Regions from separate parts of the Thorsellia kenyensis genome, predicted to be linked through region 2. Evidence: predicted binding sites of a transcription regulator. Region 2 holds the regulator's gene; the other holds the start of a gene.
What was found. The regulator ArgR, encoded in region 2, controls arginine synthesis, uptake and breakdown. The targets are predictions, from matches to a motif close to ANTGAATAAAAATACANT.

Region 1 (3,421 bases), on a different contig from region 2:
GACTTCCGTTCCTAAATGATAACTAATTTCTGGTTGATGGCGGTGAGTAAACACACCATAAGGTTGAAGGCTAACTTCACAAAAACTGGTATTTAGGGCCGCTTTTCTGCCAGCACCACTAACCCCACTGGTTGCGTTGATTATCGGTTTCATGGATAAATCCAATAATCCCGCCTCAATGAGCGGTTTTAATGCTAATTGAGAGGCCGTAGGGTAGCACCCTGGCACAGCCACTAAAGAGGCTTGGCTTAATGCGTCTTGCGCAAATTCGGCTAAGCCATAAACTGCTTTATTTAAATACTCAGGGTATGCATGAGAGAAGCCGTAATAGGTAGGATAAAACTCAGTACTCGGAACCCTGAATGCACCTGATAAATCAAATACACACACTCCTTTTTGTAAAAAAATAGGGGCTATGTCATGGCTAACTTCATGTGCGGTTGCTAAAAAGACAACATCACATGATTCAGCAACCTTTTCAATATCATTAAGAGGATAAATCTCTTTGTCTAATACGCCTCTAAATTTAGGATATAAAGTAGAAAGTGATTTTCCTGCATCGGCACTATTCGCAGAAACATATAATCCAACTAAATCACACTCAGGGTGTTTATTTAAAAAAAACGCTAACTCAGCCCCTGCATAACCGCTTGCCCCTATAATGACAATTTTTTTACGCGAATTACTCACAGCTCACTCCTTTATTTTAAGTATTTCTAAAGTTTGTATTGAACAAATTCTACGAGGTAAAATGACCGCTTTGAACTATAGCCCGTTTAATTTGCTTTTAAAATGCTAATAGTAGATTACCTGCAATAAAAAACATCACCACCCCAATGAATATATCTAGATACTGCCAGCTCTTTTTATTTATGAAAAAAGGGCGTAAAAATTTGGCCAAAAAACCTAGACCAGTAAAAAATACCACTGAAGCAAAACATGCACCTAAACCAAATAGCCATGCATTTTCCTTATACTGACTTGCAATGCCACCCAACAATATAACGGTATCTAAATACACATGTGGATTTAAAAAAGTAAAGGCTAAACAAGTGCCTAAGACAACTTTTAAGGGAAGTTTATGACTATCCGAAGACAATTCCATAAAACTGGTTGCTTTATAAGCTGAGATAAAGCGTAGAATAGCATACGCGCATAAAAATACGATCCCAAATACCCTCGTAATATCAATTACCAGAGGATACTTTTCAACAACAATATAAAAACCACTGACCCCAATCGTAATCAACAGTGCATCACTAAGTGCACAACAGATAATGACGGGAAGCACATGTTGTCCAAGTAAACCTTGCCTTAAAACAAAGGCATTTTGTGAGCCTATTGCAACAATTAAAGAAAGACCGAGCAGAAAACCTTCAAACCAAATAGCCATATTTCTCCGAAAGTGGACTGATGAATCACTTAAGATCATAAACCTTTAGACCTATACGATCTATGAAAATCATTCGCCCCAAAATTTTACACAATATAAAAAAATGTATCGCCATCGACTAGTATATCGTTACGTTGAACTAACCATTCTTTGAACAAAACAACCTCAATTCTATTAAATGCCAAATAAGCAACGCGACCTTACGAATTCCTATTGCACCTCTAGTCGTAATGTATTAAAGTCCATTAATTAATCTTGTAATATAATAACATTAACTTGCATTTTTATGCAAAAATTTAGCATAATATATCACGCATACCCGTGCTGTTTTTCTTATAAACTAGAGGACTTTTCTTATGGCATCGATTCCTAAATTCCATTCTCTCTATGAAACATTGATTGCGATTCCCACTGTAAGTGCTGAAGATATTCAATTAGACTTCCCTAACCTGCCTCTGATAGAAAAACTAGCTGAATGGTTTGAAAGCTTAGGTTTTGAAATATCAATCACTAAGGTACCTGAATCTCGAGATAAATATAATCTTCTGGCCAGTTTTTATCCTAGCAATGGGGTAAAAAATGGTGGATTGTTATTAACAGGACATACCGATACAGTTCCTTTTGATGAAGGGCGCTGGACACAAGATCCTTTTAAACTGACCTTAAAAGACGACAAGCTGTATGGACTGGGTACTGCTGATATGAAAGGTTTTTTTGCATTTATCTTAGATGCAGTAGCCCAACTTGATAGCAAAAAATTCACCAAACCACTGCATATTTTAGCGACAGCCGATGAAGAGATAACCATGGCAGGGGCTCGTTATTTTGCAGCCAATACACTCATCAGACCTGATTTTGCAATCATTGGAGAACCAACTTCTTTAGAGCCTATTCGAGCACATAAAGGTCATGTAGCCCATAGTCTTAAAATAGTAGGACACTCTGGCCACTCAAGCAATCCAGCTTTAGGTGTTAATGCCATCGACTTGATGCATGAATCGATAGGAAAGTTGATTGAATTGCGTGAAGAGCTCAAAGAAAAATACCAAAATGCTTCATTTACTGTACCTCATCCCACGATGAATTTTGGCTATATCAATGGAGGCGATGCAGCGAACAGAATTTGTGCGTGCTGTGAACTTCATCTGGATATTAGACCTTTACCTGGTCTGAAATTAGATGAATTAGATGGGCTAGTCGCAAAAGCATTAAAACCAGTAACTGATAAATACCCCGGTAGATTAAGTATTAAGCAGATGCACGCAGCAATTCCAGGTTATGAGTGCGAAACTGCACATCATCTGGTTCAAGAAATAGAAAAACTTCTAGACAAACGCACAGATGTTGTTAATTACTGTACTGAAGCACCTTTTGTACAAACTCTTTGTCCGACTTTGGTGTTAGGTCCAGGATCTATAGATCAAGCGCACCAACCCGATGAATATATTGATACTGCTTTTATAGAGCCTACCAAAAAAGTACTTACCGATTTAATAAGCCACTTTTGTATGAACTCTACTGAACAAGAATGAATTTTTAAATAATTATCGTTTATCAATCAATTAACTAATGGGAGTCTCATGAACGAACAATATTCAGCAATGCGTAACCATGTCAGTATGCTTGGCAGTATGCTTGGAGAAACAATAAAAGAAGCACTCGGAGACAAAATTCTAGACCGAGTTGAAAATCTGAGGTTACTTTCTAAGTCTTCAAGGGCTGGTAATAATGCGGACAGACAAGCTTTATTAAATGCGCTTGAAAATCTTTCTACCGAAGAGTTGTTACCCGTTGCAAGGGCATTCAGTCAATTTTTGAATCTCACGAATACTGTTGAACAATACCATAGTATCTCTCCTAAAGCAGGAAATACCACCACCCCACAAATTATTGAAGCACTTCGTACGCGATTAAAAGCGCAAGAAGTCAATGTAAGCGATATTGTAGAAGCCATTAAAAATTTGTCGATTGAACTTGTTTTAACCGCCCATCCGACTGAAATTACACGTCGCACAATGATAAATAAGC
Region 2 (3,421 bases):
AATTAATGCTTCAGAATTATCTAAAAACTGAGGTTCGGAATAATTTAGGCTTGGTAAATCGGATTCATAATCCAATGTTTTAGCAGGAGAAATAAGAATTAATAGTGACATGAAAATTTACCCTCTGAATTAAAAAACCGAACTATTTGGACTCGGTTTGTTCGGCTCGTTTAGCACGCATTCTTCTCAATTCTTTAGGATCGGCAATCAAGGGTCGATAAATTTCAATCCTATCACCTGATTTTACAAAATCATCTAATTTGACAATACGACTAAAAATACCCACCTTAACTTCATTAATATTTATTTCTTCGCAATAACTAAGTAAAGGGGATTTAAGAATAGCGTCTTTGACGGTATCAAGACTATTTACAGAGACATCGAACAAATATTGTTTATGAGGTAAAGCATAAACGACTTGAATTGTAAAATTTTCCATAAAAATTAATTATAAATTGCCTTAGCTCTGGCAACGAATGCATTAACCATATTAATGGCAAGTTCATTGAATACCTTGCCAAATGCAAGTTCTATGAGTTTATTAGTAAACTCGAACTGCAAATTAAATTCTATCTTACACGCATTTTCAGCCAAAGAAGTGAATACCCACTCTCCTGTAAGATGTTTAAAAGGGCCATTGACTAAATTTAATTTTATTAACTGACTATCATGAAGCTCATTTCGAGTGACGAATGTTTTTTTTATGCCTAGCTTTTCTACATCCATGGAAGCTACCATTTCATTTTCTAGATGACTAATAATATTAGCCCCTACACAACCAGGAATAAATTGTGGATAAGAAGGTACATCGTTAACTAAATCAAACATTTGCTTCGTGCTAAAAGAAACTAATGCTGATCGACTGATACTAGGCATATTTACGGTCCAAAAATTTAAAGTCAAAAAGCATCAAAGCTTAATGACTTCTAAAAGAATTAATATATTTATTAAGATTTAGCACGCTCAAAGGAGTCAAGTATCTCTTGACGAGCTGCTGCTGCATCAGCCCAACCATCAATTTTAACCCATTTACCGGCTTCTAGATCTTTATAATGAGAGAAAAAGTGTTCAATACGAGCTTTTAATGAAGAAGGTACATCGTCAATATCTTGAATATGCCCATAATCTTTACTCATTTTTTCATGAGGGACGGCGATTAGTTTAGCATCTTCACCAGCATCATCTGTCATCTTCAATACACCTACGGGACGACAACGGATAACTGATCCTGGCTGTAAAGGAAAAGGCGTTGGCACTAAAACATCTACCGGATCGCCATCTAATGATAAAGTGTTATTAATATAGCCATAGTTACATGGATATGACATAGATGTCCCCATAAATCTATCTACAAAGAGTGCGCCTGTTTCTTTATCAATTTCATATTTAACAGGATCAGCATTCGCTGGAATTTCAATTATAACAAAAATATCATCTGGCAGTGATTTACCTGCAGGTACGTTCAGTAAACTCATCTTTTATCCTTTTAAAAAACTTGTAAATATAAATGTTGTATTTTATTAGAAGTGTTTATACAGACCAATAAAACTTGTCTTGCGTTTAAATACTCAACGCCTCTTCTAATTTTAAAGGGGATTTATGATTTAAGCAATTAGAACCTGTGTAAACATTAAAGTTCTTGCTCGAATAACTCTAAAATAGACTGATAAAGTTGTTTTACGGAGACTTTTTTAGTAGGTGTTGTGAAAATAGTATCATCCCCAGCAATATTACCTAAAATCCCTCCATTTTTACCCAAAGAATCAAGTAGGCGAGCTATTAGCTGTGCTGCACCGGGGCTGGTATGAATGACAACTAATGAATCGTTATAATCCACATCAAGAACTAAATTTTTTAAAGGACTGGTTGCAGTTGGAATACTGCCATCTTGAGGTAAACAATATACAACTTCCTGTTTAGCATTACGCATTCTTAAAGCGCCAAATTTAGTCAGCATCCTAGAAACTTTAGATTGATTGATATTAAATCCTTTATTTTGTAATGCAGCAACAATTTCACTTTGCGAGCCAAATTTTTCTTCTTTCAAAATAGCTCTAAATGCTTTAATTAAATCATCTGGTTTTGCTGTCATATGTAATTTCCTGTAGGAACATAGAATGAAAAATTTCACTTATTTCTACCGATTATACTAAATTATCGTAGGGTACGCTTAAATATTCACAAAAATTAACAATATATGCATTTTGCTTCTAAGGAAATATAAAATTGAATAAAATTCAGAGTTAGGAATTGAGTATTTGTGTAAAAAGTAGGGCTTTGAAAGATATAAAAAACGCTCCCGGAGGAGCGCTTAGAATAACAAAAAACTTAACGTTTTCTTTTAGAACTTTTCTCTTGCATTTTAACAAGCTCAATAACTTTAAGTTTAGCTAAAGCACGAGATAATTGTGCTTCTGCTTCTGCTTGATCTATATCGCTTGCATGCTTAGCAAGTTGTGCTTCAGCACGCTGTTTAGAAGCTAAGGCACGTTCTTCACTAATCTCTTCGCCGTAAATAGCTGAATCAGACAGTACAATAACACGTTTAGGTTGCACCTCAAGAATACCACCACTTAGGTAAATTAACTCTTCTGTGTCATCTTTCTTAACAATTCTGACTAAACCCGGCTTTATCGCAGTAAGCAAAGGTGTGTGATCAGGATGAATACCAAGCTCACCTTCACTCCCCGTGATTTGGATTCTCTTAGCTTCTCCATTAAACAAAGAAGCCTCAGCACTCACTACATCTAGTATAAAAGTCTTTGCCATATTTTTCTCCATCACCCACTGATATCAATGGGTGTGACTTTTTACGATTTCATTTTTTTTGCTTTTTCTAATACTTCGTCAATGGAGCCGACCATATAGAATGCTTGTTCAGGAATATCATCGTACTCGCCATTCATAATTCCTTTAAAGCCCCTGATTGTTTCGCTTAAAGGTACATATTTACCTGGCGAACCGGTAAATACTTCAGCAACGAAGAAAGGCTGAGATAAGAAACGTTGAATTTTACGAGCTCTTGATACGACTAACTTATCATCTTCAGATAATTCATCCATACCTAATATAGCGATGATATCTTTCAACTCTTGATATCTTTGAAGTATTGTTTGCACTCCACGAGCAGTATCATAGTGTTCTTGTCCAACAACTAATGGGTCTAATTGACGGCTTGAAGAATCTAATGGATCAACTGCAGGATAAATACCTAAAGATGCGATTTGACGACTTAAAACAACGGTTGCATCCAAGTGAGCAAAGGTTGTAGCAGGAGATGGATCTGTTAAGTCATCCGCAGGAACGTAAACGGCTTGAACCGATGTAATTGATCCTGTTTTAGTCGAAGTGATACGCTCTTGTAACACTCCCATTTCTTCTGCAAGAGTCGGTTGGTAACCTACCGCTGATGGCATACGAC

Region 1: the regulator ArgR is predicted to act here: its motif matches at 1,669-1,686, upstream of argE (acetylornithine deacetylase).

What each region holds. Positions count from the first base shown of each region.
Region 1 is NZ_JBHLXE010000100.1:71,993-75,413, forward strand. It holds gene argC (N-acetyl-gamma-glutamyl-phosphate reductase) at 1-669, opposite strand, end outside; gene ACFFIT_RS09760 (LysE/ArgO family amino acid transporter) at 788-1,393, opposite strand; gene argE (acetylornithine deacetylase) at 1,750-2,925, shown strand; gene ppc (phosphoenolpyruvate carboxylase) at 2,974-3,421, shown strand, end outside.
Region 2 is NZ_JBHLXE010000108.1:18,620-22,040, reverse strand. It holds gene yaaA (peroxide stress protein YaaA) at 1-111, opposite strand, end outside; gene ACFFIT_RS11345 (RnfH family protein) at 143-439, opposite strand; gene ACFFIT_RS11340 (SRPBCC family protein) at 445-876, opposite strand; gene ppa (inorganic diphosphatase) at 948-1,475, opposite strand; gene argR (transcriptional regulator ArgR) at 1,631-2,092, opposite strand; gene ACFFIT_RS11325 (F0F1 ATP synthase subunit epsilon) at 2,329-2,769, opposite strand; gene atpD (F0F1 ATP synthase subunit beta) at 2,811-3,421, opposite strand, start outside.